4 regions of the Salicola sp. Rm-C-2C1-2 genome follow, and region 3 is predicted to be linked to each of the others. Evidence: predicted binding sites of a transcription regulator. Region 3 holds the regulator's gene; each other region holds the start of a gene.
The links. The regulator sigma-54, encoded in region 3, starts transcription at its own class of promoters, with help from an activator protein. The targets are predictions, from matches to a motif close to TGGCACNNNNNTTGCTNT.

Region 1 (7,299 bases), on a different contig from region 3:
TCGGTCGCAGCGAAGGCGATCCCTGCTGGCCGGAGGCGGTCTGGGGCCATCTCCCCGAGGGGCCCGCCTGGAGTGAGACGGCGGTTGAGGCCATCCGCCAGCAGGCTCCGGTCGAGGCCTAACCCCTACCAGGCCCCGCGCGTGATGCGGCGGAACCCGCGAACGCTGCCATTGTAGAAATAGACCCAGGCCGCACCAAAGCGGGTATCCCGCAGCTGGCGGGTGTACTCGCCCCGCTCCGGCGCCCGGGCATTGTAGCCCTCCAGGGCATCAACCCGCTCGAACGTCCGCTCATCCACTTCATACACCTCCACCACAATCCCCTGGGAAGGCTGATCAACGGCACCGGGGCACGGTCCCAGATCGTGAAGAACAATACTGTTCAGGTGATCCGTGCCCAGAAAACGCGCGCGCATCAGCAGGCGATGATTGCCATAGCCGCGCTTGAGGGTGCCATAGACCGCGATGCGAAACCCTGTGCTCTCGTCGTCGCTCATTCCCCGCTTCCGATAGCAACAGTGCTTCCACTCCAGCGCCCGATCAAGACCCGATAAAGACACTCAAGCAGTCTCTGTGTCATACAGCCACCTCGCCCCGGCTTCTATACTGGCGCGGGTCAATACCATGGCGCTTGAGCCTGGAGGCGAGAGTCGTGGGTTTGACCTCCAGCAGTTCGGCCGCGCCCCCCTGCCCGAAGACCTTGCCCCCGCACTTGCGAAGCGCACTCATCATGTTATCACGCTCCTGCTGCCGCTTCTCGCCCTCGGTCAGTGGTCGCTGCGTTGTTCCGGGGGTTTCCGTACCCGCAACAACCGGGCCCGGACTGGCGGCCTCCCGGTCCGCTGGCAGATCAAAACTCAGCTTCCCGCCACGAGTGACAATCACCTGGCGTTCGATCACATTCTCCAGCTCACGCACGTTGCCCGGCCAGCTGTAGCGCTGGAGCGCTTCCACATTGGCGTGGCTGAGCTCCAACTGCTCGCGATGGAACTTGCGGCACGCGTTGCGCAGGAACAGCTGGGCCAGCGGCGGAATATCCTCCGGGCGGTCGCGCAGCGGCACGGATTCTATAGGGAACACGTTCAGCCGGAAATACAGATCCTCACGGAACCGTCCCGCCTCCACCTCGGCTCTGAGGTCACGGTTGGTCGCCGCGATAACCCGCACATCCACGCTGCGGGTGCGTGTTTCACCGATACGCTCAAAGGTCTGCTCCTGCAGGACGCGCAGCAGTTTGCCCTGCAGTGACAGCGGAATCTCACCAACCTCGTCCAGAAAAAGGGTGCCGCCGTCGGCAAGCTCGAAACGACCGCCCCGGTCGTTGACCGCTCCGGTAAAGGCCCCCTTGGCGTGGCCGAAGAACTCACTCTCGAAAAGCTCCGCCGGGATGGCCGCGCAGTTCACCCGGATCATGGGCCTTTCGGAGCGCGCGCTGACGTTGTGGATGGCCCTGGCAATCAATTCCTTGCCGGTGCCGGACTCCCCCGTAACCAACACATTGGCGCCAGTGGGTGCGACCAGATCGATGCGCTGGATCATGGCTGCCACCGCCTCGCTGCGCCCCACAATCTCATGCGCGTTGTGCTCGGCGCTGATCTCCTCCTGGAGATAGGCGTTTTCCATCTCCAGGCGGTGCTTGAGCATTTCCACCTCCTCCAGCGCCTCCTTTAGACTGTCCTCGGTGCGGCGGCGTTCGGTGATGTCACGGAACACCACCACGGCGCCTACGAGCTGGCCGTTGTCCACGATGGGCGTGCTGGTGTATTCCACCGGGAAGCCGGAGCCGTCCTGTCGCCAGAAGAAATCGTCGTTAACCCGGTGGACGGCGCCATCCCGGAAGGCCCGGTAGATGGGGCAGCACTCACGCTGGTGGGGGGTGCCGTCCGAGTGGCTGTGATGGATAGCCGTGTGCATAACACGGCCGAGCAGTTCATCCCGGTGCCAGCCCAGCATGCGCTCTGCGGCGGAGTTGATGAAGGTGGTCCGGCCCTCGGCGTCCACACCGTAGATGCCCTCACCTACCGCCTCCAGGATCAGCTGGTTCTCGCGCTCGATTTCCCGGAACAGGGTCTCCACACGCTTCCAGTGCAGAAGGCCACCCCGATGGTAGCTGTTGATCTCGTGCCGTTCCCGGCGCTCGCGCAGCAGGGCCAGATCGCGCAGCAGGATCAGCACCCGGGGTTCCGGGCCCTGCGTCATGACGGAAAGGGACATCTCGAGCTCAATAACCCGCTCATCGCGGGCCACCAGGCTCAGATCACGGCTCCAGGCCTCACCATGGGTCATGGCCTCGTCGGTGAGGCTGACCAGCTGGGGGATCTGGCCGCCGAAAAGCGTGGTGACGCGCAGAGACACCAGCTCTTCCACCGACCTTCCCAGCATCCGCGCCAGATGACTGTTGGCAGCCTCAACCGTATCGCGCACCGGATCCACCAGCAGGCCGGGCTCCGGCAGCGCCTCAATCCACTCCAGATGCGTCTGCGGTGTGATGACAGCGTTCATGGGGCCTCCGTTGACGGTTTCCCTTGCCCCAATCAAACACCATGCCGGATTACGACTTTCCGTAGTCCAAAACTACGAATTCGCGTGAATCACGAAATAACGTAATCCTTCCTGCGCCATCTTTAAAAACTTAAATAACTGAAAATAAAGCACATTAAGATCCTGAATCAGATTGGCACGATCACTGCGATAGTGGCCATGAACCCTCGGCACAGGCGCTGCCGGGCGATCCTGATGGTGCCCTTTTCCGGGGCATACCAGACGCATCTGCACAACAGTGAAACAGGAGCAGCACCATGATGAACCACGAAACCATGACCGCGACCATCCTCACGGCCAAGAACGAGAAAGGCTACACCTGGGAGCAGCTGGCCGAGTCCATTGGCATGTCGCCCGTGTGGACCGCCTCCTGCTGCTACGGCATGAACACCATGCTGGAGGATCAGGCCAAAAGCCTCTGCAAGACGCTTGCGCTTGGCGATGAGGTGGCACAGTTGCTGCAGACTTGCCCCAACAAGCAGTGGGGCAACGCGGTCCCAACTGATCCGCTGATCTACCGCCTGTATGAGGCAAGCATGATCTACGGTCAGAGCGTCAAAGACATCGTCCACGAGAAATTCGGTGACGGCATCATGAGCGCCATCGATTACAAGATGTTCGTGGATCGCGTCGAAGACCCTAAAGGCGACCGCGTTGTGATCACGCTCGACGGCAAGTTCCTCCCCTACAAGCGGTGGTAAGTGATGGTGGCGCGGTAACCACCGGAACAGGTTCCGGAGCTGACCGGCTCCGGATCAGTATCCATTCGCTAATCGAGGGCTAACTATGCTGCACACCGACCTATCCATCAACAGACATGGTCATTATCCGATCCCGGCCCTGGGGCTGGCCCTGACACTGGTGACACCGCCAGCACTGGCCGCGGATCCGGTCACGGAGGCGCTCAGCAACGGCGAAGCCAATCTGGACACACGCTATCGCTATGAGCTCGTGGACCAGAGCGGCTTCGACGAAGACGCGGGCGCCTCCACGCTGAGAACCCGCCTGGGCTACCGGACCGGCGAGGTCGGCGGCTTCATGGGGTTTCTTGAGGCTGAGCATGTGACACGGCTCGGTGGCGAGACCTATAACAGCACCATTAATGGCGTCTCGGACCGGCCTGTTGTTGCCGATCCGGCGGAGACCGAAATCAACCAGGCCTGGGTACGCTATGAGGGGCTGGCGGATACGCGGATGACCTATGGTCGCCAGCGCTTCTTTCTGGACAACCACCGGTTCATCGGCACCGTGGGCTGGCGCCAGAATGAGCAGACTTTTGACGGTTTCACCGCCGTCAATGAGTCCCTCCCGGATACCACCCTGACCGGGGGCTACCTGTATAACGCCAACCGCATCTTCTCCGATGCCAGCGCCAACGGGAATGCCCCCATGGACACAGGGGTGCTCAACGCGCGCTACGACGGCCTCGCCGCCGGCTCGCTCACGGCCTACACCTATCTGTTGTCCTACGAGAACGCACCTGGCGACTCAACGCGCAGCCATGGCCTGCGGTTCAGTGGTGAAAGCGGGCTCACCGACGATCTGACGGCCCTCTATACGCTGGAAGTCGCCCGCCAGTCCGATTACGACGACAATCCGGACAGCTTTGATACGGACTACTACCGCATCGAGGCCGGTGCGCGCTCCAGTGGCGTGACCGCGAAAGTCGGGCAGGAGCTGCTCGGCTCGGATGAAGGCAACGTCGCGTTCCAGACACCGTTGGCCACGCTCCACGCCATGAACGGCTGGGCCGATCAGTTCCTCGCCACTCCGGATCCCGGACTGCGGGACACCTACGTGTCGGTGGCCACGGCCATCAACGGTGTTTCGCTCAAGGCGGTCCACCATCGGTTCGAGAGCGATGAAGGCAGTGACGACTATGGCTCGGAAACCGGGCTGGTCGCTACCTGGTCCCCGAACAGCACCTACACAGTCGGCGCCAAGGCTGCGTTCCATCAGAGCGAGGAGGGCAACAGGCAGACCGCCGACACCGACAAAGCCTGGCTCTGGATTGATGCCAGTTTCTGACGACCGAACCTTAACTTTCTGAAGGAGAAATACGATGTCCTATCTTCAACCCAACGAGTTCGTCACCAAGCTGGTGGACGCGGGCGAAGCCAAGGTCCACATGGGCACCCGGGACACCCTCATCCGGGCCTTTATGGCGGGGGCAACGCTGGCGCTGGCGGTGATTTTCACCATCACCATCGCGGTACAGACCGGCTCGTTCCTGGTGGGCGCCCTGCTGTTCCCGGTGGGCTTCTGCATGCTCTATCTCATGGGCTACGACCTGCTTACGGGGGTATTCACGCTCGTGCCCATGGCCCTGTTGGACAAGCGACCCGGTGTCACCTTCCCACGCATGCTCAAGAACTGGGGTCTTGTAGCACTCGGTAACCTAGGCGGCGCGCTCTTCATCGCGGTTTTCGGCTACCTCAACTTCTCCATGGGTGGCTCCGAAGCCATCAATGAAGTCGGCCAGAAGATCATGGCCGTTGGCGAAAGCCGGACCGTGGGTTACCAGGAAGCCGGTATTGCCGGCTGGATCGTCCTGTTCCTCCGCGGGATGTTCTGTAACTGGATGGTGTCGATGGGCGTTGTCGGGGCCAGCATCTCAACCCATGTTTCCGGCAAGATCATGGCCATGTGGATGCCCATCATCATCTTCTTCTATCTGGGCTTCGAGCACTCCGTCGTGAACATGTTCCTTTTTCCGATCGGTCTGATGATGGGCGGTGAATTCACTCTCTATCAGTACATCATGTGGAACGAGATTCCCACCGTTCTGGGCAACCTCGTGGGCGGCCTGACGCTGGTGGGCCTGGTGCTTTACACCACACACGTCCGCACCCAGCCGAAGAAGAGCTTTTCCTGATCGGGGCGAAACCCTGCACTGAATGACCATCCGGTAATAACCCTCCCAGCCGGGACGTGGTGGCTTGCCGCCACCCGTCCCGGCTTTTTATGCTGGTATTCCCACCCACACAGGGAGTTACAGCATGAAAGCACTGACCCGAACACTGACCGGCCTCACACTGGCACTGGGCACAACCGCCGCGATGGCCAGCGAGGCGCCGGAAGATGCTTCCGCCTACTTCATTTCCCCACAGGACGGTGAGACAGTCAGCTCCCCCGTAACGGTGCGCTTCGGCATTGAGGGCATGGGTGTGGCGCCCGCCGGGGTCGACCGGGAGAACACCGGCCACCACCACCTGCTGGTGGATGTGGAAGAGATGCCCGCAATGGATGAGCCCATTCCTTCCGACGACCAGCACCGGCACTTCGGCGGTGGCCAGACCCAGACCACACTGGATCTTGAGTCCGGCGAACACGAGCTGACGCTGCTGCTCGGAGATGAAACGCATACACCCCACACGCCTCCGGTAAAATCCGAAACCATCACCATCACCGTTGAATGAAAGGTCTTTGACTTGACCGCTCGGCCTGGTGAGGCAATCAATTCAGAAACCGTGTCCCACCAGGCCGAGAACCCCCATGGTGATCAGATAGCCTGCCACAATGTAATTAAGCAGCTTGGGAAAAATTAGAATACCGATACCTGCACCCAGAGAGATCAATGGGGCAAGATCAATGTGAAACGTCACAACACCTCCTTTAACAAACCTTTGCGGCAATCACTGAGTCCAACGGGAACATGGCCTGCCTAGAATAGGCCTTCAGTTAACAACCCGTATACAGTTAGCATGCGCACAGTAACCAAGCGACCACCGTTCAGGATTACCCTTTTTCTTCTTGCTTCCCTGCTGAGCGGGCCGATTACGGCCGGTACACTCAGTCTTTCGTGGGATAATGATCTGATGACCGGCCAGGACAGGGGCTACACCAATGGCCTCAGGCTTTCCTATCTGGGAAAGGCGGCTGAAAAAAAACGCAACTGCACCACGTGTTCAAGCGCCCACGCCCGGGAGTTGCTTACGCCCCTCCCTGGCATTGGCGCCACAGGGAATAACCACGCCCTGGCCTGGTCGCTGCGCCAGCTGATGATCACCCCCCAGGATATTGAGGCCCGTCAACCCCAGTACAATGATATCCCCTACACCGGCTATCTTTCCGGCGGCGCCACTCTCTGGAGCTGGAACGACCGCAGCATCACCGGTTATGGCGTGATGGCGGGCGTGGTCGGACCGGATTCACTGGCAGAAGAAGCACAGAAATGGGTTCATGGTGTCACGGGGAGTACTGACCCCAAAGGCTGGGATAACCAGCTCGGAACAGACTGGGTTGGCGGGATTCAGGCTCAACATGCCCGCCAGCTTTTCAGCTCTGGTACGACGGACGACCTTCAACACGATGTCAACTGGCTGGCGGGCGCTCGAGCCAGCAATTTCGTCTCCAACGTCCAATTCGGGATGGGCTGGCGCTTTGGCACCAATCTGCCGGATAATTTCATCTCGGACTACGCGAGTCTGTCCTCGTCAATGGGCATGCCAGGCATTCTGGATGCGCCAGGACCTGGTTGGTCGGTATTTGTCGGTGCCCTTGGCGAATGGGTTCCCTATTCCTACCTTGAGGAGCGCTCCGGTCGCTACCAGTACGATCAGGCACCCGTGGTCGGCCACGCGGGTATTGGCGCCAGCTGGCACACGCAGGATGTCCATTTTTCGGTCTCGCTGCGAACCACAACATCGCAGGATGCGACCAACAAGGACCCTCTGTCTTTTGGTATTGTCTCACTCGTCTGGCGTCTCTGACGTCATCAAACAATAAAGGGTGACGACCACATGACAACTCAAACCT
Region 2 (7,299 bases), on a different contig from region 3:
GATATCAGCTGCGCGCTGGATGCCGCCGATACGGCTGGCCTGGCCGCCGGTACCGCCGGAGAACTGTTTCTCAAGGATGTGATTGAGCTCCTGCAGTGCCTGCGGCTGGATCGACTCAAGCGAAGCCACCCGCATCATGACGTCAAGGCGCACCTTGTCATCCAGTGACCCCAGAATCTCGGCGGATTGATCCGGATCCAGATAGGAGATCACAATCGCCTGGATCTGAGGATGCTCATAGCGGATGATGTCCGCCACCGCTCGGGGCTCCATCCACTTAAGCGTGTCCAGCCCCGTGGTATTGCCCCCGATCAGAATCCGGTCAATCAGGCTTCCAGCTTTCTCTTCACCCAGCGCATTGGTAAGCACCGAACGAATATAATCATCAGCACCCACGCCAAGCCCGGTCTGGCCGCCCACGGCTTCAAAGAACTCCCCTACCACGTATTCAACATCGTTTTTGGGAACGTCCTGAAGCTGGGACATCGCCATCCCCACGCGCTGCACCTCTTTCGGGCCCATGTGCTTGAGGATCTGGGCGGCATCCTCCTCACCCAGGGTCATCAGCAGAATGGCTGCCTGCTCAATCCGCCCCAGCTTGCGCGAAGGCTCGGCGCGACTGCCTGCATTGTCTTCGTCACTCATCCGCGTTCACCCACTGACGGACCACCTGCGCCACCCTTGCGGGATCTTCCGCAATCAGGCCTTTAACGGCGTTCAGCTCCTTATCATAGCTTTCACCAGTATCCGGCAAAAGCCGATCATCGTCACTGCCCATGGCTGAGCGGATCGATTCACTGCCTTCAATATCGTCGAGACCACCAAGCCCTTCAAGGTCCGACTCACCACCACCGCCGCCACTACTTTCGCCACTTCCTCCAGCGGAGGCAAGCGTTCTGAGTGTGGGCCGAACCAGCAGAAGCGCCAGTGCGATAATCACGATACCGGCAATCACCGGGCGGATGCTGTCCTGGAACCAGGGCTGCTGGTAGAACGGAACCGGTTCAATCTCAGGCTCTTTCTGCTCCGCAAAGCCTGTGTTGACTACAGTTACGCTATCGCCCCGGGCCGCCGAGAAGCCTACAGCATCACGGATCAAACGGGTCAGGCGCTCAAGCTCCGCCTGGGGCCATTCGACACTGGTTGTCTCACCGGTGTCCGGGTTGGTGCGTTTAAGGTCATCCACAGCCACCGCCACGCTCAACCGGTTGACCGAGCCCGGCTCCTGGCGCGTGAAACTGAGCAACCGATCCACTTCATAGTTGCGGGTAGCAGAAGTACGGGAACTCCGAGATCCGCCCCCCTCTTCACCGCCACCATCACCGGCCTGTTCCGGGGCCTCAGCTTCGCCCGGCGGCTGATTGGATAACGCGCCCGGAATGCCACCCGCACCGCCCTGACTGTTAACTTCCTCCACCGTCTTTTCGCTGCGCAAGGCCTGCTGCTCGGGATTGAAGATCTCCTCGGCCTGCTGGACAGCCTTGAAATCCATATCCACCGAGACTTCCGCGTTGAAACGCTCACGTCCCATGATGGGCGCCAGGATGCCGGCAACACGGTCCTTGAGCCGATCCTCCACACGTTGCTGCATCTGGAACTTCTGCGCCATTCGCTGGGCGTCTTCGTTGTTCACATTGGCGGAAAGGTGGTTACCCTGCTGATCCACAACCGTGACATCGTCCCGGCTCATCTGGGGCACGCTGCCGGCCACCAGATTGATCACGGAGCGCACTTGCCCCTCTCCCATACGACGTCCGGAGCCCAGGTCCACCATCACGGATGCGGACGGATTGCGGTTGTCACTGACAAAGACCGAATCTTCGGGAATGGCCAGGTGCACACGCGAATTGCGCACCGAGCCCATGGCCTGGACCGTCTTTGCCAGCTCGCCTTCCAGGCTGCGATGGAACCGAGCCTTCTCCATGAACTGGGAGGTACCCAGACCCTGATCCTGCATGATGATATCGAACCCCATGCCCTGATCCTGAGTTACGCCTTCCCGGGCCAGGGCAAGACGCGCGTCATGGATGTCGTCGGAGGCTACCAGAAGGGCTCCGCTACGGTGCTCAATGCGGTAATCAACACCGGTGCTGTCCAGCACACGGGTCAATTCGGCGGGATCATACTCACTCATGTCCCCGACCAACGCTTTGTAATCCGAGCCCTGGGCCCAGAGCACCAACGCCACGGCGAGTGCCACACTGGCGGCCAGCCCGACGATCAGCCCCACCTGGCGCAGCAGCGTCACGCTATTGGCACCCAGCCGGAAGGTGGTATAGCCGCCCGTGCCGCTCTCGTTACCCTGCTCACCACCGCTAGCCGGCGGGTTGGTCTGTTGCGTTTCAGCCGGTACGTTCGCCATTGTGCGCTCCTGTCACCACACGCCGCCAGCAGGCGGAGCCCCCGTTAAACCGAATCAGATCGGCATGTTCATGATCTTCTCGTAGGCCTTGACCACACGATTGCGTACCTGGGTGGTGGCCTCAAAGGCCACTGAGGCCTTTTCGCTTTCCACCATTACGCGGGTGATGTCAACCTCCGGGTCACCCTGGGTGTAACGGGTCTTGAGATCCGATGATGTCTGCTGGAGCTCGTTAACCTGATTAACCGCCCCCTGCAGCGTGTCCATGAAACTGGGGCCCTCACCCTCCTGGACTTCACCCGGCTTCTGACCCGGCTGCATCTGCTCCGGACGCAGTTGATCGGGCTGCACCTGCTGGCGCTCCTGCATCTGTTCACGCAGCGCGCGAATATCAGTCAACACGGAGTTTACATCAGCTCGTTCCACCATTGTCTTCCTCCCGGTGCTCTGGCGTCCGCCATGGGCAGCTTCATCTGGGGAACCGGGAAGCAAACTCCAGGCCAGGAATAATTTTTCTAATAATTACAAACAACTGCGTGCCTATCAGGAAAGGATTTGATGACAGGGGGCAGAATTAACGGGTGGGTCGACGTGATTTTGACACAAAAAACCCGGGCCAGATGCCCGGGCAGGCACGAGGACAGGGCGTCAGACGGACGCCAGCTCTTGTTCAGGATTAATGCCGTAGTCACGCATCTGCGCAAGCTTATACCGCAGCGTTCGGGGGCTGATGCCGAGGCGTTCCGCGGCCTGTTTGCGCCGTCCACGCTCATCACGCAGCGTCTGCAGTATGATCCGGAACTCACGCTGGCGCAGGTCATCTCCCAGAGACGCGTCCTGGGCATCATCCTCTTGCGCTGAATCCTCTTCCGGTGCGCCCTCATCCGCGCGCGCCACCGCTTCGATGCCGCTATCATTCGACTGCTCTGGCCCGGGCTCCTGCCGGGGTGCACGTGGCGGCGGTGCAGCACCGGTCATGCTCTGGTCCAGGCTAAGATCCCGGTCGGTAATAACCTGTCCCTGCTGCAGGATCAGGGCCCGCTGGATGGCGTTATCAAGCTCCCGCACATTGCCCGGCCAGTCGTACTCGTAAATAACCCCGCGAGCGCTGGGATCCAGCGTCACCCCGGTCATGTGCATCTGGCGGGCGTGCTTTTCGAGCAAGTGTTCAGCCAGCGGCAGGATGTCGTCGCGGCGCTCGCGCAGCGGCAGCCACTGCAACGGGAACACACCCAACCGGTAGTACAGATCTTCACGGAAGCGGCCCGCAGCAACGTTCTGCTGGAGATCCCGGTTGGTGGTGGCGATCACCCGCACGTCCAGCTGGATGCTGCGGCGCCCCCCAACCCGCTCCACTTCGCGCTCCTGCAACACCCGCAGGAGCTTGGCCTGAAGACCAATCTCCATCTCCGAGATCTCATCCAGAAGCAGTGTGCCACCATTAGCCTGCTCGAACTTACCCGGCGAGGCCTGATGGGCGCCGGTGAAGGCGCCTTTTTCATGACCGAACAGAATCGCCTCCAGCATGTTCTCCGGAATCGCGGCGCAGTTGATGGCCACAAAGGGTTGGGAAGCGCGATTCGACTCGTCGTGGATATAGCGGGCAAGCACCTCCTTGCCTGTGCCGCTTTCGCCACAGATAAGCACAGTGGAATCCGTGGCGGCAACCTTACGGGCAAGCTGGAACATCCGCCTGCTGGCGGCGTCCTCGGCAATCGCCCGCTTGGCACTACCGGAGGCGGGGCCACCGAGCACCCGCGCCACAATATCCGTAAGCACCTGTGGCTCAAAGGGCTTGGCAAGATAGTCCACCGCGCCGGCCTGCATGGCGGAAACCGCCTGCTCAATCCGGCCATACGCGGTCATCAGCAGCACCGGTACACCGGGATGCTGACGCTGGATCTCCGCCAGAAGGCTGATACCGTCCATGCCGGGCATCTGCACGTCACTGATCACCAGATCCACAGGGCCAGCCGCCAGTGTCTCCAGTGCCTGCTCACCACTGGCCGCCTCACTGACGCGATAGCGCTTCACTTCCAGGGTGGTAACCAGTGCCTCCTGCAGCTCCCCGTCGTCCTCAACAATCAGTATCTTCTGTTTTGCCATGACTATCTCTCCGATAAAAGCTCGGGATCACCCATTATTCGGCGTGGTAAGAGGCAACGTGATGATTGCGCTCGTGCCGCTGTGCCCGTCCGATGCCAGCTCAAAGCGCCCCTTGTGCGCCTGTACCACTGCATTGACCACAGCCAGGCCCAGACCCGTGCCATGGGACTTGGTCGTCACAAACGCCTCTGTGACACGCTCAGGCTCATCCGGCGAAAGGCCCGGTCCGTTGTCCTGCAGGCAGAAACGGACTTCGCCGTCCGCCTGTGAGACACTCAGCGACAGCGCATCCGCACCTGCTTCCAGGCTGTTGTTGATCAGGTTAAGGCAGGCGCCAACCAGGGCTTCGCGATTGCAGGCGATCGCTCCCTGGGGCACATGATCCGGTGCCGCAAGTGTTGCCCTGCGGGTCTGGAGCGCGGTCTCCGAATTCTGCACAACCGCTTGCACCCATTCGCCAACGCCCAGCTGCTCTGCCAGCCGGATATCCCCCCGGGCGAAAATGAGCATGTCCCGTACCTGCTGCTCCAGATGCTGTAGACGCGCCATCAGCTTGCCGGCGCAGCGCTCATGCATTTCCGCGTCCAGATCTTCTTCGTACAGGTGACCGGCATAGAGCATAGCCGCCGAAAGCGGCGTCCGGATCTGGTGGGCCAGCGACGCCACCATGCGACCCATGGAGGACAGGCGCTCGGAACGCGCCAGGCGGGACTGCAGTTCGCGGGTTTCGGTCAGATCGGTAAGCAGAATCAGCTGGCCAGGTTCGTTATCCATTGAGCGGATGTCGATATTCACCCTGCGTCCGTCATTGAGAGAGACCTCATGACCATCATCGCGTCGGGGAGCGAAAGCCCTCTGGATCACGTCGACCCAGCGCTGGCCTTCCAGCGGCTCACCCAGCAGTTCCACCGCAGCCGGGTTGCACTGGCTGATCACCCCCTGGCTGTCGAGCACCACAACCCCGGCAGGCAGCACGTCCAGAAGGGTTGAAAGTCGGTTGGCAACCTTTTCGCGCTCTTCCAACTCATCACGGCGTCGCCGCTCCTCGCTGCTGAGCTGCCCCGCAAGCTCATTCACGCGTTCTTCCAGCGTCCGGTAGGAATCGGTGATCTGGCGCGACATCTGGTTGAACCGTTCCAGCGCCTCATCCACAGGCCCGGTATCCGGCTCGTGATGAGCGCCGAAAAGGGAGGTCACCTTGTCGTTCGCATCCGCGGCCGCGTTATGCGGGGCTTCGGATTCATTACGCTCGGATGTCTGCTGGCTCATGGACTTCTCCCGTACCGATGCCACGCTCCATGCGCAGCTTTTCGTTCAGTTCAGGGAGACAGGAGCAGATTCCGTGCCACCTATATTTTTCTCTTCAAATTCCTATAGATGGCGGATAAAGGCATGCAAGCAAGCCAATTTTTTGTCGCGGCTTCAGGACTCGGATGCTTCCCTGAGGCCATATTTGCGCACTTTTTCCACCAACGTAGTGCGGCGGATCCGGAGCTTCTCGGCCGCCCGGGCCACGACGCCATCCGCTTCGTTGAGGGCTTGCTCAATCAGAGTCTTTTCCAGATTCGATAGATAATCCTTGAGATCCAGACCATTCACCGGAAGCAGCGCCGGTGAGTCCAGGTTGTTGAGCCCCTCAATATCGGCAGGCATCCCCGAATCCTCGGTTTCGTGGGACTCATCCAGATCGTCCACATAGCGGAATTTACGCGGCAGCTCCGGGACGCCCACCACCCCGTAGGGGTGCATGATGGCCAGGCGCTCGACCAGATTCGCCAGTTCCCTCACATTCCCCGGCCAGTCATGGCGGCAGAGGCTCATAATGGCGGCGGAGTTCAGGCGGATCGAGCCACGCTTTTCTTTTTCCATCCGGGAAATGAGCTCATTAATCAGCAGTGGTATGTCCTCCACACGCTCACGCAGGGAGGGCATCTCCAGCGGGAAGACATTGAGGCGATAGTAGAGATCTTCACGGAATTCACCGTTTTCGATCATGGTTTCAAGATTCTTGTGAGTTGCAGCGATCACCCTCACGTCGGTTTTCATGGTGCGATTGCCACCAACCCGTTCGTAGGTGCGTTCCTGTAAGACTCGCAGGATCTTGACCTGCATGCTCAGCGGCATATCACCAATCTCGTCAAGAAACAGGGTGCCACCCTCGGCGAGTTCAAACCGTCCGGCACGCGAGCTGATGGCGCCGGTGAACGCGCCCTTCTCATGACCGAAGAGTTCACTTTCAAGCAGCTCACCGGGAATCGCACCGCAATTGACCGGCACAAAGGGCTTATCCCGGCGGGGAGAATGGTAGTGGAGATTACGGGCCACCACTTCCTTGCCCGTCCCAGACTCGCCCGTGATCAACACACTTACTTCTTTATCGGCGACCTGGGCCATGAGCTGGCGTACGTGCTGGACTCGGCGGCTTGTCCCCACCAGGCTACGGAAAAGCTGCACCTCCCGCTGCTGGGCCCGCTGGCCACTGCGCGCATACTGTTCCCGATACACCTGGGCCCGATAGATCGAGTCTACAAATTTTGTGTAGTTCGGGGGCCAGGCAATACGCGCGATGATACGGGATTCCGCCTCCTCGCTCAGGCCTTCAAGACAATGCTCGCCAATCTGCAGAAAAGGCACACCGGCCTGGCGCTGGGCTATCCCATTGAGGTGTTCCACGGCCGCGCTGCTTTCGCCATCAACGACTACCGCACCAACATCATCGGTCTGTTCCAGGGGCGCGATCCAGTACTCGGGATCAGCGGCATACACCACCTCCCCGATGAACTCCAGGATCAGGCAGAGATCGTGTCGACGCTGTTCGTCGTCCACAACGA
Region 3 (7,299 bases):
GACATACCCGTGCACAGTGACAGTATAGCGGCGGAGCACGACGCCAACACGGGCGGCTCCGCGTTACCGCCACTCAGCGCTGAGCTGGCTATTGGTGAACCACGCTTCAATGACTGGGTGCTGTCGCCACTGCGCATCCACGCCAGGGCGGAGCCTCTGGGCAGTTGGCAGGTGGATCTGGATTCTGATTGGATCAGCGGGACACTGGGCAATGGGCATGAGCGAGCGCTGACGGTCGATCTTGAGCATCTGGTGTTGCCTGCTCTGGAGGCGGAGACCGGTGGCGGGGGAGCGGCGCCGCCATTGGATAGCGCTGAATTGGCGAGTGGGGCGCGTGACTGGCCCGAGATCGGTGTTCGTGTCGGTCGCCTGGTATTCGGCGAGCGTCAGGTTTCTGACCTGTCGCTGGTGCTGGTTCCGGAGGGCGGTGATATCCGCATTGACCCGCTGGCTCTTACCATTGGGGATCTGACTCTGGATGGCAGCCTCACCTGGCAGCCGACGGCGGCAAACGGTGTTACCGAGTTCTCCGGGACTTTGGATGGTACTGATCTCAAGGGGCTGGAAAAGCTGCTTGGCCGGACCACGGTGCCGATCAGCAGCGAGCGCACCGAGGCCTCGCTCAATGTGGCCTGGCCGGGCGGGCCCACGGATTTCAGCCTTGCGGGTCTGCGTGCGGCCATGGATTTCCGGCTGGAAGATGGCATCATTGACCAGGATATTGAAGGAGCGCGGGTGTTCCGGGTCTTCAGCCTTTTGAACACTGATACGCTGTGGCGCCGTCTGCAGCTGGATTTTTCGGATGTGTATGAATCCGGAATCGCGTTTGACCACATCGAAGGTGAGGTGCTCATTCACAAGGGCCGGTTGATCTTCGATCCGGCCATATCGATCCAGGCTGCTTCTGGTGGCTTCCGGATGAGCGGTGAGGCGGATCTGATCAGCGAGGGGCTTGATATGCGTCTCGTCGTGGTACTGCCGGTCACCCAGAACCTGCCACTGGCGGCGGTGCTTTTCGGGTATGCGCCCCCCATCGGCGGTGCCCTTTTCGTGATCGACAAGGTTTTTGGCGGTATCCTGAGCCGGGTGACCAGTGCCACCTACACGCTGGAGGGCACCTGGAGCGACCCGGAGATCGAACTTCGCAATCTGTTTGACACGGAGTCGGACCTGGAAAGCTATGAACGGCCTGAGGTGGGCGTGGAAGCCCCCGCAAGGCCCGCAGAGGAGATCAGGCGATGACGGCATCCGTTTCGGTAGCAGCCATTCAGATGGTCAGTGGCTTTGAGGTGGAGCAGAACCTTGTTCGTGCTCGCGAGCTGTTGGAAGCGGCCGCCTCGGATGGGGCGCGCGTGGCGGTTCTTCCGGAAAATTTTGCTGCCTTCCAGAACCGTCGACTTGCTGAACTTGGACAGGCTGAGGCACATGGTGAGGAAGGCTCCATCCAGTCTTTTGTCGGCCGCGAGGCTGCGCGCCTCGGGCTCTGGGTCGTGGCTGGCTCGCTGCCCATGGGAACCCGTCCGGATGGCAGCACGGTGCCTGATGGCCGCGTACGGGCGGCCTGCATGGTCTGGAACGATCAGGGCGAACGGGTGGCCCGCTATGACAAGATCCATCTGTTTGATGCCCTGGTGGGGGATTCACAGGGGCGTTATCAGGAATCGGACCTGTTCGAGCCCGGTAACGAAGTGGTGACCGTGGATACCCCGGCGGGTCGGCTTGGTCTCAGCATCTGCTACGATCTGCGCTTCCCGGAGCTTTATCGCCAGCTGCGCGAAGCGGGTGCGGAATGGGTCGTGGTACCCTCAGCCTTTACTCACCGGACCGGGGAGGCCCACTGGGAGCCCCTTCTGCGGGCACGTGCGATTGAGGATCAGGTATGGGTCTGTGCGCCCAACCAAGGCGGCCAGCATGACGAGCGCCGACAGACCTGGGGCCATTCCATGATCGTTGATCCTTGGGGCCGTGTGGTCGCCGAGCGCTCGCAGGATGGGCCCGGTGTGGTCAGTGCGGTTCTGGACCGCGATCAGCTGGCCGGCACCCGTAGCGCCATCCCGGTGTGGGAGCATCGCCGCCTTTAGTTGAGGCTGATTTTTTCCCGGTTGTCACGAATGGTGGCTGGCCCGATGCCGTCCACTTCCTCAAGGTGCTCCGGGGTAGTGAATTCTCCCTGTTTCTTGCGCCAGGTAATAATAGCCTTCGCTTTGGCAGGCCCCACGCCGTGGAGAGCCTCCGCAAGAGTGTCCGCGTTGGCGGTGTTGATGTTGACGGTCTCTGCCTCTTTCGTGGCGTCCTGGGCCATGGCCGGCATGGCTGCCAGTACCAGCGCGAACGTCAGTAAGCGGCAAGCGTCTGAAATGGTTCCTTTCATGGTGACGAGTTCCTGTCTGTTAGTGATTGGCTAATGCAGGGAACAGTCCGGAGGAGGAAGATAGCGAGGGTAAGAGGTGGTCCAGACGGACGACCTCCCTGTCGCCCGATCTGTCCCGGCCTTGCCCAACTCCCTGGGCACTGTCCATCCCTGTGGCTTAGTGCTTCCTGCACCGCGGTGCGTCCCTGCAGATCATCATTCTAATCAGTCGGGTTCTGTAGGAAATAGGAAATCGCTGATCCTCGATGTAGGCGATTTCCTACACTTGTTCCCCTTCATCAATACGCTCGCGCAGGTAGCGGAAGAGGCGCCGCCGTGGGCTGTTGCGGTCGCCATTACCTGATTGGTTCGCGGCATTGCGGATGAGCTGACGCAGATGCTGGCCATCGCTCTGCGGGTAACGGCCCATGAATTCGGTCAGTGCTGGTTTGCCTTCGTGGATCAGGCGCTCGCGCCAGCGTTCGGCCATATGCAGACGCCGGGTGTGTTCCGTTGTGCCTGCGGTCTGCCCGGCAACGGCTCGGCGCAGCGCCTGTTCGTCCTCTTCAAGGATCTGGCGCCCCAGGTAATGGATCTGACGCCGCTGCGGTTCGCCATCCGCAAGAGTCCGTATGACCAGCAGTTGCTCAATGAAAGCGGGGGAGGCAGGAAGCTGGTGGATGCGTTCTTCCGGCAGGCCGGACAGCGCCGAGGCGAGGTCCCGCAACTCCTGCATTTCCCGTTTCGCCTGGCTTTTGGTGGGGAGCTCATCCTGTGGCTCTCCCGGGGTGTCAGCGTCGCTCATTCTTCCTCATCAAACCGGTTGTTGATCAGTTCCACCAGGGCATCCCGGGCACTTGCTTCATCCTGGCCGTCAATGATCAGCTCAACATCAGTGCCACAGCTGGCTGCCAGCATCATCACGGACATGATGCTCTTGCCGTTGACTTGCTGACCATCGCGCCCGAGCTGAATGCTGCTATCGAACTGTTCGGCACACCCCACAAGTTTGGCGGCGGCACGGGCATGCAGGCCAAGTTTGTTGATAATGGTGATCGACTCTCGGATCATGGGCGCTCAGGTCTCTGTTTGCACGTAGGGGAGCTCGGTGTGGCGGACCTGAATCGTGCTGAAAGCGGCTCCCAGGTGACAGGCCAGTTCCTCGGCCACATAGACCGAGCGGTGCTGGCCACCGGTGCAGCCCAGCGAGACGGTCATGTAGGAACGATTGACTGTGTGGAACTCCGGCAGCCAGCGGTCCAGGAAACCCTTGATATCATCGAGCAGGGCGGTGGTGCCGGGCTGGCCTGTCAGGTAGTCGCGGATAGGCGCGTCCAGTCCCGTGTAGCCGCGCAGGGACTCGTCCCAGAAGGGGTTGGGCAGGCAGCGCACATCGAAGACAAAGTCCGAGTCGATGGGAACTCCGTGCTTGTACCCGAAGGATTGAATGAGCAGCGCCATCTGCTGTTCATCACGGCCAACGACGCGCTCACGAACCATGTCGCGCAGCTCGTACATGGAGCGCTCAGTGGTGTCGATATGCAGGTCGGCCAGCCGAGCAATTGGCTCCAGCAGGGCTTTTTCATCCTGTATGGCCTCGGAAAGGGAGCGGGCTGAGGTGCTCAGGGGATGTTTACGCCGCGTTTGATGGAAGCGCTTCAGCAGGATGCTGTCCGCCGCATCCAGGTAGATGATCTCAACCCTCAGTTCCGGGTGCTGGAGCTGACAGTAGAGATTTTCGAAATCAGCAATATCTGCGGAGAGGTTACGCGCGTCAATGCTGACCGCGATGTCGCGCTGCTGCTCGCCGGATTCAAGCGCCTTGCGCGTTAGCGGCTGAAGCAGCCCGATGGGCAGGTTGTCGATGCAGTAATAGCCAAGATCCTCCAGAACATGCAGGGCGGTGCTTTTGCCGGAGCCTGAGCGCCCGCTCACGATGGTTACTTTCACAGGCCGATCTCCCGGTGACTGGATGGGTCGCCGTTACTGGGATGCCTTTTCGCTGGCGACAATCAGGTCGTACAGCTCGCCCGAGTCCTGACACTGGCGCAAGCGCCGGCACAAGCTACGGTCATTGAACTTCTCCGCCAGCTGGCTGAGCAGCTCCAGGTGCTCGCTGGTGGCGTTCTGCGGCACCAGCAGCACAAAAAGGATGTCCACCGGCTCACTGTCGATAGCATCGAAGTTGATGGGGGCATCCAGCGTCACTAGGGCGCCCACCACGCGCTTGCAGTCTTCCAGCCGGCAATGCGGAATGGCAATGCCCTGTCCGATACCGGTGCTGCCGAGACGCTCCCGTGCTACCAGGTTATTGAAAATCTGGTTCTCTTCAAGCTCCGGATAGTGCTGGGCCACTCTTTCGGCAATGGTCTCGAGGATGCGTTTCTTGCTCGTCCCCGGAACGCCGCAGAGGGCCAGTTCCGGGGCGAGGATGGACTCAATGGACAGTGATGAATGGACCATGGACACCGCTTGGGATCAGCGGGTGGCGGCACCGTGCTGGCGTTCCACCTGCTTTTCCTTGTGTTTGAGAATTTGCCGGTCGAGCTTGTCCACAAGCTGATCGATCGCCGCGTACATATCGTCGTGCTGGGCCTTGGCGTTGATGTCACCACCGGTTACGTGGAGCGTGGCCTCGGCGGTCTGTCGTTGTTTGACCACCGACAGCGTCACCTGTGTGTTGCTGATCTGGTCTGTATGCCGTTCAAGTTTTTCCATCTTGCTGTGGACATAGTCCTTGAGGGCTTCTGTCAGCTCGATGTGGTGACCTGAGATGTTGAGTTGCATAATCCGCTCCTGTTTCCGGTTCGGCCCTGGCCACCGGAAGGTGGCCATCATACAGGCGTAATGCCCTCTAGACGAGACGTTTGCGCTCGTTCGAAGGCGGTATGTGCATCGCCTCGCGGTATTTGGCTACCGTCCGGCGTGCCACATTAATGCCCTGGTCACTGAGTATAGTCGCTATGCGGTTATCGCTCAGTGGTTTGCGGCTTTCCTCTTCGTTAATGAGCTTGCGGATCATGGCGCGGATGGCGGTGGACGAGCATTCGCCGCCTTCGTCCGTGCTCACATGGCTGGAAAAGAAATACTTCAGTTCGTAAATGCCCCTGGGGGTATGCATGTATTTCTGGGTCGTCACGCGGGAGATGGTGGACTCATGCATGTCCACAGCCTGGGCGATTTCGGAGAGGATCAGCGGTTGCATCGCTTCCTCGCCTTCTTCAAAGAACCTTTGCTGATGATCGACGATCTGGGAGGCTACTTTCAACAGGGTTTCATTACGGCTCTGAAGACTCTTGATGAACCACTTGGCCTCCTGAAGCTGATCACGCAGGTAGGTGTTGTCCTTGCTGCTATCGGACTGGCGGATGAGCGAGGCATAGAGGCTGTTCACCTGTAGACGCGGGGCAATCTCCGGGTTAAGTTCGATTTTCCAACGCCCCTGTTGGCGGGAAACGATGACATCCGGCACCACGTATTCCGTCTCGTCCTCGCCAATGGCATCGCCCGGGCGGGGGGTCAGGCTCTGGATCAGGCCCAGGACTTCCTTGAGCTGGGCCTCGCTGAGCCGGCTGCGGCGCATGAGCTGGCGGTAATCGCGGCTGCCGAGCAGCTGGATGTAGTGGCTGATCACCAGGCGCGCCTGCTTGAGCCAGGGGGTGTCCGCTGGCAGTTGATTGAGCTGGATCAGCAGACAGTCGCGCAGATCCTTTGCTGCCACTCCGGGCGGGTCGAAATGCTGTAGCCGGTGCAGGACCGCTTCGACCTCATCCATCTCCAGCGGGTCGTCGTCATCAGAAGCACTGAGCCCCTGGTGGATCTCCTCCAGGCTCTGGGTCAGATAACCTGCGTCGTCAATGGCGTCCACAAGCGCATGGGCGATGACCCGGTCGCGCTCGGACATGGGCGTCAGGTTGAGTTGCCAGAGCAGGTGATCCTGCAGGGTTTCGCCGCGGCTGTTGCGGCTTTCGAAGTCGGTTTCGCCGCCTTCATCCTCGGGGCGCGAGGCGGCTGGCGTGGCGGGTGCGGTCTGATAGACATCGTCCCAGGCCGTGTCGACGGGCAGGCTATCCGGGATTTCGCTGTTGTCCTGCCAGTTTTCGTTATCCCAGCTTTCGGCTTCGCCGCTGCTGGCATCGCCGGCCTCATCCGAGTTGCGCGACTCCGAGCCCTCTTCATTGTCGCCGTTACTGCTGTCGGTGTTGTCGGTGGCTTCAGCGCTGCCATCGGCCTCCGTCTCGGCTTCCTCGGCAGTTTCGAGCATGGGGTTGGATTCCAGCTGCTGCTGGATTTCCTGCTGCAGATCGAGTGTGGAGAGCTGGAGTAACCGTATTGCCTGCTGCAGCTGGGGCGTCATGGTGAGCTGTTGGCCCATCTTCAGCTGCAGGGACGCTTTCATGACCATCGACTGCTTTCCCGTTCCCGATTGTCCAGCATTAACAAAGCCTCATCGGTCCCCGGGAGGACCGGCAGGGATTTTGCTTACGTCTTTTCAATCGAGTGTACAGGCGAATCGGGCAGGGCGACAACGGTTGCAGAGCGAACGCATTACAGGCGGAATTCGTTGCCCAGATAGACTTCCTTGACCTGTTGGTTGGCGAGGATGTCCTCGGCGGTGCCCGAGGCGATAATGTGACCCTCGCTTACGATATAGGCGGTTTCGCAAATGTCGAGCGTCTCGCGCACGTTATGGTCGGTAATCAGTACGCCGATGCCGCGGTCGCGCACCTGGCGTACAATCTGTTTGATCTCGCTGACGGAGATCGGGTCCACACCGGCGAAGGGTTCATCGAGCAGGATGAAAGCCGGCTCCACGGCCAGCGCCCGGGCAATCTCGGCGCGTCGGCGCTCGCCACCGGACAGACTCATGCCCAGGCTGTTGCGGATGTGGCTGATGTGGAAATCCCGCAGCAGCGATTCCATGCGCTCCACGCGTTGCGCTTTCGTAA
Region 4 (7,299 bases), 400 kb from region 3:
GCAGGAAGTCGATCACCAGAGCCAGCAGCGTGATCCAGAGGACATAGGGCAGGATCACGTCCATGGAAAGGTAGCGCCGCACCAGGAAGATGCGATAGCCCAGTCCCTCGGTAGCGGCAATGGCCTCGGCGGCGATCAGGAACAGCCAGGCGGTGCCCAGGGCCAGGCGCATGGTGGCCAGAAGCCGGGGCATGATCTGGGGCAGCATCAGGCGGGTGATGGTCTGCCAGGTGTTGGCGCCCAGGGTCTGCATCTTGATGATCTGCTCCTCGGGAATCTCGAGGGTCCGCTGCTGCATGTCCCGGATCATGAAGGGCGTCACGCCGATGATGATCAGCATGACCTTGGCCAGTTCCTCCAGTCCGAACACGATGAACAGAATCGGCAGGATGGCCATTGGCGGCACCAGGGAGATACCCACGACCAAAGGCGAGAGCGTGGCTCGCACATAGGGAATGGCGCCGTTGGCGATACCGAATATCAGGGCCAGCGCGGCGGAAAAACCAATGCCGATACCAAGCCTCTGAAGGCTCGCCAGGGTGTCCTGGAGCAGCAGGTAGTCGCCGGAGCGCTTGCTGGGTTCAAACGCCATGCGTTCGACCGCCTCAGCCATCTGGGTCAGCGAGGGCAGCAGGGGGTCATCCGGGTTCTCCGCCAGGCGCGCCGAGGAGGCGCCGATGTAGATGGCCAGAAGCAGCGCAAACGGCAGCAGGCCCAGAAACCAGCGGGCGTAGCGATTAGGTTGGCGGTTGATCAGTTTCTTCATGGGATCAGCCCGTCAGCGGGGAAACGGGCCGGCTCCGGGGAGCCGGCGTGCGCGTGAGGCGGTGGGTCAGAGCTCCCCGTCCGCGGCCTGCTGCATGTACTTGTCTGTAAAGCGCAGGTTCACATTGCCTTCGTTACCGTAGGTGCCTGAGGGGGTTTCGATACCCACGGCCTTCGCACTGGGGGCACCCTGGCCAAGCAGCCCATGGCGGAAGGAGAACTCGGCCACGCTCTGCATGGTTTCCAGCAGCTGGTCACTGCGTGTGAAATCCACCGCTTCGGAGGGATCATGGAACATGTTGGTCGCCTCCAGCTGGGCCTCGTAGCCCTCAAGATCGGTGCCCGCGGCATTCGCCATATGGGTACGGGCCTCAATGGCCGTTTCGTCATCGCCCTGCATGCGGGCCATGATCTCGTACCAGGCGCCGGTCAGGGCCTTGCCGAACTTGGGGTTCGCTTCCAGGGTTTCCGTGTTGACCACCATCAGGTCCATGATCTCGCCAGGGATCTGGGAGGAATCGAAGACCAGGTTGGCATTGGGCTGTTCCAGCACGGAGCTGAGCTGCGGGTTCCAGGTAACCACGGAACTGACGTCGGGCGTGGCGAAGGCTGAGACAATATCCGCGTCAGCAGTGTTGACGACTTCGATATCACGCTCGGACAGCCCTACGGACTCCAGGCCCCGCGCCAGCAGGTAGTGGGAGACGGACAGTTCGACCAGGTTGACGCGCTTGCCCTCGATCTCGGCCAGGTCATCCTCGTTCTTCATGACGATGCCATCGTTGCCATCGGAGAAGTCGCCCACCAGCAGCGCGGTGGAGTCCACGCCGCCGGATGCCGGGATGGTGAGCGCGTCCATGTTGGTCATGGTACAGCCGTCGAAACGCCCGGAGGTGTACTGGTTGATGGACTCGATGTAGTCGTTGATCTGCACGACGTCGATCTCGATGTCGTACTTGTCCGCCCACTTGTCGACGATGCCCTGGGCATCGCCGTAGTCCCAGGGCATCCAGCCCACGTAGATGGACCAGCAGACACTGAACTCGTCTTTCGCAAGGGCGGTGCCGGGCAGCATGCCGGCGGCGGCAATGAAGGGGAGTGCGGTAAGCAGCTTGGATCGCATGTCGAGCCTCCTGACGGTTTACTGGGAGGAATCAGATGGCTGTCAGCCTGTATCCTCCCGGGCTTTTGTCCCGCCGTGTAACCTTCAGAAGGTCGACCGCTCTCGGACCAGACGCCACGTCGGTGTGGCCGGAACCCTAGCTGTCCATTTCAGATTGTCTTGGAACGGACCGGGCAGCACAGCGCCGCTCAGTCATCTGATTCCTGTCTGTTAGACTGCAACCACAGTGCCACCTATTGAAAAACCTTTAATGACAGTAGCCTGGGGATCTGATGCTGCCGTGGTCGGGAATCGGGTGCGCCATCTTGGTGCAGCCTAGAGGGGTGTGCCCCGGTTGGGGGCAGATTGGGCCTGAAACCTAAGGGCAACCTGGTTCCCGGCGCCGATGCTGTTGCGAGACCTCCCGGATGCGTTCCAGTGAGATGCCCTTGACGGCCTCCTGGCTGGTACGGATATGGGCGGTCATTTTCTCCGCGGCCTCACCGGGATTGTTGGCGATCAGTGCCTGCAGGATCTCGGCGTGTTCCCGGTAAGTGGCATCGATCCGGTCGGGCCGGGTGAAATCAAGTCGGCGGACGATGCGCAATCGGTCCGTTATCCGCTGGTGGATCTGTGTCATTTCGTCGTTGCCGGCTGCCGCCACCAGCTCACAGTGAAAGCTTTCATCAAGGGCGCGCACCGTGCTGCCGAAAGCTCTTTCGGAGGGGGCATCCGGGTTCCAGATGTCGTTGAGCAGCCGCAGCGCGGGCGGCGGCTTATCCAGGCGGCAGATCTTGTGCATCGCGGCCCGCTCAAGGGTGATGCGCAGGTCGTAGAGATCCTCGATCTGCTTGAAATCCAGCTGCCGTATCTGCCAGCCACTGCGGAAGAGCACGTCCACATAGCCTTCGCGTTCCAGCCGGTACAGCGCCTCGCGAACTGGCGTGCGGCTGGCCGAAAGCCGCTGCGCGATGTCGGATTCACTGAATTTGTCACCGGGAATCAGGCGGAACTCAAAGATATCCTCCTTGAGCGCCTGATAGATCCGGTCGGCCATGCTTTCGCGCTGTGTGGGGGCGCCGGATTCCGCCATTGGGGTTAACACCAGCGGTCCGGGTGGGGGTGTATGATCCGCACCGCAATCTCGCCCCGGTTGACCACAAGAGCCTTTGAAAACATGGCGTTACTCCTTTCCTTATCCCTGTTGTTCCCGGAGGGACTGGATATAGGCGCGCCAGCCCCCCAGATGCGTGATGTCCGTGGCTCCCTCGAGCCCCGCTTCCTCACAGATGAAGCTCTTGGCCCAGGTGCCGTCCGCCAGTTCGACGGTGCCGATGCCCAGTGGGTGGGGAATCAATTCCACAAAGGATCCGAAGTGCTCCGTGGGCATTGCCCATACCTCGACGTCCAGGGCGCCGCCGGTGGGGTCCCGTCGCAGCCCGGGTTTGGGCGGGGTGGTGCCGGCCAGGGCATACAGCCGGTAACAGGGGGCGGTTGCTGTGCTTTGCAGCAGCCGTGCACCGCGCCCGGTCAGCTGGTCGTTCAGTGGCATGCCGCTGAGATGGGCGCCCACCACGGTTACCTGGACCGTGCCGCCATCGGGTTCTGGTGGCGTCTCCGGTGGCCGCTCCCGTCCGGTGGCGCCGAGTGGTGTCGGGGTGTGGTTGAGCCATTGCGCGCCCAGTTCCTGAAGATCCCGGTCACGCCAGGCGCCACTGATCAGGGTGATGCCGAAAGGCAGGCCGTCTCCGCGGAACCCGGCCGGTAACGCCAGCGCGCACAGGTCAGCCAGGTTGACGAAGTTGGTGTAGCGGCCAAGGCGGGCGTTCAGGTGCACAGGGTCGGCCTCGACCGCCCTGAGGGAAGGGGTTATGGGCGCGGTCGGCACCAGCAGGGCATCGATGGCCGCCAGCTCCTGGTCCAGGGCATGGCGCAGCTCATGCTGCTGGTAGAGGCCATTGAATGCATCGGTAGCCGTGAACCCCTCCGCCCGGCGGATGATGTTCAGGACTACCGGGTTCATGGCCGCCGCATTCGCCTCCATGAAGGTGCTGATTGCAGCGTGACGCTCCGCGATCCAGGGGCCTTCATACAGGAGTGCGGCCATGGCGTAGAGCGTTGTGAAGTCCCGCTCCACCACCTCAACGCCCAGGGACCGCCACTGGCCCAGGGCCTGCTCCCATGCATCGCGCTGCTGGTCGTCGCTGTACCATTCCGGATCCCTGGGAATGGCCAGGCGTCGTATCGGCCCCGGTGCCCTCAGTGCACAGACGGGGTTGGATCCGTATTCCAGGCGGGAGCAGCCAAAGGGGTCAGTGCTCTCGCCCGCTTCCAGGCAGCTCTGGATTACGCCGGCATCAGCCGTGGTCAGGGCGAAAACCGAGACACAGTCCAGGCTCCGGCATGCCGGTACCACGCCGCGGGTGCTGATGGCACCGCGGGTTGGCTTGAGCCCAACGATGTTGTTCAGTCCCGCCGGTACACGTCCGGACCCGGCAGTGTCCGTGCCCAGGGAAAAGGGGACGGTGCCGCGGGCCACAACTGCGGCGGAGCCTGAACTCGACCCTCCCGCTATGACGGTGTCATCGAAGCTGTTGGGGACGGCGCCCCAGGGAGAGCGTGTGCCGACAAGACCGGTAGCGAACTGGTCGAGGTTGGTCTTGCCGATGAGTACGGCGCCCGCTTCCTTCAATGCCTTGACCGCTTCCGCGTTGCACTCGGGCTGATAGCCGTATTCCGGACAGGCCGCGGTGGTCTCGAAACCGAACGCGTCAATGTTGTCCTTGATCGCAAACGGCACCCCGTAGAGTGGTTGCTCCGGGGAAAGGGTCGCGATCTGGGCGGCCAGCTGTTCCCGGCTCGTCAGGCTGATCCAGGCGGGGTCACGTGGGTCCTCGGCCTCCAGGAGCGCTTCCAGAAGCGCCTGGGGTGACTGGCCATTATGGTACGCCTCCTGCCAGTCCCTGATGGTCCATCCGGTTGTTGAAGCCATGATGAGTCTCTTGGTTGCCAGCTTGTATACAAGTTGGCGTAAGCAAACGGCGTGCCATTCCTTCTGAATCCCCGAAAAAATCCTTATAGCAAAGGCTTGGATTTAATGAGCAGGTCGAAAACACTGCCTAAGAACCAGACGGTGCCCCGATATGGTGAGTTGTGCGACAAGTCGGTGCAGTCACGGGATAGGGAAATAGGCGTCCCATGGATGAGCTCGGGGACGAGCTTGTGTCACAACACCTGACCGTATAGGTATGGCCGCTGAGCCTCCTATGGGGTCAGTACCGCCGCACCGGCGAACCGTCCCTCCCTCAGGTCCTCGAGGGCCTGGTTGGCTTCGCTGAGCGGGTAGGCGTGCACCTCGGTTCGCACCGGGACTCTGGGTGCGACCTCAAGGAAGGCGCGGCCATCCTCGCGGGTGAGGTTGGCGGTTGATTTCAGGCTGCGCTCTTCCCACAGAAGGCCATAGGGAAATGAGGGGATGTCGCTCATGTGGATGCCGCCGCTGACGACGCTGGCGCCGCGGTCTACATTCCTGAGCGCACTGACCATCAGTTCACCCACCGGGGCAAAGACAAGCGCTGCGTCCAGAACGTCCGGTGGATCCTCCGTGCTCGCGCCCGCCCAGACGGCACCAAGATCGCGCGCCAGCTTCTGCGCCTGTTCATCGCCGGGTCGGGTGAATGCGTACACGGACTGGCCGTACCAGCAGGCGATCTGGCACAGGATATGGGCGGCGGCGCCAAAGCCATAGATGCCGAGCCGCTGGATGTTCTCGCCGCCTGCTAGGCGCCATGTGCGGAAGCCGATCAAGCCGGCACAGAGCAGGGGCGCAATATCCAGCGCTTCGGCTTCCGGGGGTAGAGGGTAGCAGTAGGGCGCATAGGCACGGGCGTATTCCGCGTAGCCGCCATCCAGGGTGTAGCCTGTGAACCGGGCGTGTTCGCAGAGGTTTTCCTGGCCGCGGCAGCAGTAACGGCAGGTGCCGTCAGTGTGGCCAAGCCAAGGAACACCAACCCGGTCGCCGACCCGGAGATCGGTAACGTCATTACCGGCAGCAACCACCTTTCCCACAATCTGGTGGCCAGGAATCAGTGGCAGTGAAGGGTCCGTGAGTTCGCCGTCCAGGATGTGGAGATCCGTCCGGCAGACGCCACAGGCCTCCACCCGCAGAAGTACCTGGTCCGTCTCTTCAATCTCCGGAAGGGGCACCTGATGGTGCTGAAGTGCCTGGCCCTGCTGCGCCAGCACCATGGCATTCATGGTGCTCGGGAGGCGATTGTCATGAACCATGCCTTTTTCCTCATTCAGGATGCGTCATACCTATATCCAAAGAGTGCGCCTGGGTCGGTCAATCGCGCTCAGTCGTCCATAAGCTGCATCAGCGATGGTTTTACAGGGCGGTGGGAGTCCGGAGGGGGCGTCGCCGGCGTGAGACGGCCGTCCGCCTCCAGAATCATGCAGGCCTGTTGCTCACCGTAACGCGCGGTCAGCCGTATCCGCCCTGCGTCCTCTCCCTCGCCCTTCTCCACAAGCGTCCGCACAGCGCCGGACTCAATAGCCTGGGTCAGTGTCTCCAGATCGATGTTCAGCCATTCCGCGAGCGTGGCTGCATCAATGACAGCATCACCGTTATCGATGCTTATGGAAGCGGTCTCTTGCATGGCAGGTTCCTGTTCACCTCGGCTGGGTTCGTGACTCTGGTTCATTGCCATTGGAACACAGCCTCGCGCGCGAATGCAGGGTCTCAGGGCATTGAACGCGCATTTCTACGGTTTCTCTGACCTCATGTGCTGACGTATCAACTCCGCCAGCTGCCTGGCGGGTTCCGACGGACGGCCAGGGGCGCGGTGCAGTGCAATCTCCACGGAGGGAAGCGCTGGGAGTCCGCTTTTCTCGTCCAGGGCTCTGAGCTGAGGATTGAGCATGTCCCGGGTGATCAGCACCACCGCCAGACCCGCCACAACGATGGGCATCAACCCTGTCATGGACTGGCTGGAATAGGCCAGTCGCCAGTGCCGGCCGGCAGCGCTGAGGGCGTGCTCGGCCACCTCCCGGAAGACATCAGCGCCTGGGCTGTACAGCGCCAGCGGCAGTGGATCCACCAGTGACGGTTGCTGGTGGGCGCCTACCGCCCATACAAGTGGGTCCCGTCGGATTACCTCACCTCCCGGCGAATGGGTCTGACGGGTCACCACTGCCAGATCCAGTTCCGACGCCTGGACCTGGCGGACGAGGTCAATGCTGGCACCGCAGGTCACCTGCAACTGCATGGCCGGATACATCTGATGGAAATACGCCAGCGCCGCGGTCAGCAGGAAGGCGTAATCCTCCGGAATGCCAAGACTCAGGGAACCGGAAACCCTTCGGTCCCGGAGGTCGTTCAACGTCTCGTTATTCAGGGTCAGCAGACGCCGGGCATAGCCAAGAAGGCGTTC

Region 1: cynS (cyanase) is a predicted target of sigma-54. The motif match lies at 2,676-2,693, and genes of this name have one in related genera.
Region 2: fliE (flagellar hook-basal body complex protein FliE) is a predicted target of sigma-54. The motif match lies at 2,848-2,865, and genes of this name have one in related genera.
Region 4: AAF659_RS02915 (putative urea ABC transporter substrate-binding protein) is a predicted target of sigma-54. The motif match lies at 2,103-2,120, and genes of this name have one in related genera.

Annotation. Positions count from the first base shown of each region.
Region 1 is NZ_JBEFNF010000011.1:5,515-12,813, reverse strand. Features, by position in the region: gene AAF659_RS14485 (HIT family protein) at 1-122, shown strand, start outside; gene AAF659_RS14480 (gamma-glutamylcyclotransferase family protein) at 126-497, opposite strand; gene AAF659_RS14475 (sigma 54-interacting transcriptional regulator) at 577-2,502, opposite strand; gene cynS (cyanase) at 2,802-3,242, shown strand; gene AAF659_RS14465 (alginate export family protein) at 3,328-4,569, shown strand; gene AAF659_RS14460 (formate/nitrite transporter family protein) at 4,604-5,416, shown strand; gene AAF659_RS14455 (DUF4399 domain-containing protein) at 5,541-5,960, shown strand; gene AAF659_RS14450 (DUF3096 domain-containing protein) at 6,003-6,146, opposite strand; gene AAF659_RS14445 (lipid A deacylase LpxR family protein) at 6,246-7,253, shown strand; gene AAF659_RS14440 (FMN-binding glutamate synthase family protein) at 7,284-7,299, shown strand, end outside.
Region 2 is NZ_JBEFNF010000010.1:64,397-71,695, forward strand. Features, by position in the region: gene fliG (flagellar motor switch protein FliG) at 1-645, opposite strand, end outside; gene fliF (flagellar basal-body MS-ring/collar protein FliF) at 638-2,362, opposite strand; gene fliE (flagellar hook-basal body complex protein FliE) at 2,417-2,791, opposite strand; gene AAF659_RS14375 (sigma-54-dependent transcriptional regulator) at 3,011-4,468, opposite strand; gene AAF659_RS14380 (sensor histidine kinase) at 4,496-5,737, opposite strand; gene AAF659_RS14385 (sigma-54 dependent transcriptional regulator) at 5,891-7,299, opposite strand, start outside.
Region 3 is NZ_JBEFNF010000001.1:234,215-241,513, forward strand. Features, by position in the region: gene AAF659_RS01035 (YhdP family protein) at 1-1,242, shown strand, start outside; gene AAF659_RS01040 (carbon-nitrogen hydrolase family protein) at 1,239-2,081, shown strand; gene AAF659_RS01045 (ComEA family DNA-binding protein) at 2,078-2,371, opposite strand; gene yjgA (ribosome biogenesis factor YjgA) at 2,631-3,155, opposite strand; gene AAF659_RS01055 (HPr family phosphocarrier protein) at 3,152-3,421, opposite strand; gene rapZ (RNase adapter RapZ) at 3,428-4,300, opposite strand; gene ptsN (PTS IIA-like nitrogen regulatory protein PtsN) at 4,334-4,813, opposite strand; gene hpf (ribosome hibernation-promoting factor, HPF/YfiA family) at 4,829-5,137, opposite strand; gene AAF659_RS01075 (RNA polymerase factor sigma-54) at 5,205-6,749, opposite strand; gene lptB (LPS export ABC transporter ATP-binding protein) at 6,899-7,299, opposite strand, start outside.
Region 4 is NZ_JBEFNF010000001.1:632,189-639,487, forward strand. Features, by position in the region: gene AAF659_RS02910 (ABC transporter permease) at 1-766, opposite strand, end outside; gene AAF659_RS02915 (putative urea ABC transporter substrate-binding protein) at 833-1,888, opposite strand; guanidine-I (ykkC/yxkD leader) riboswitch at 1,941-2,039, opposite strand; gene AAF659_RS02920 (GntR family transcriptional regulator) at 2,247-2,960, opposite strand; gene atzF (allophanate hydrolase) at 3,063-4,859, opposite strand; gene AAF659_RS02930 (zinc-dependent alcohol dehydrogenase family protein) at 5,132-6,154, opposite strand; gene AAF659_RS02935 (DUF6522 family protein) at 6,223-6,525, opposite strand; gene AAF659_RS02940 (LysR substrate-binding domain-containing protein) at 6,631-7,299, opposite strand, start outside.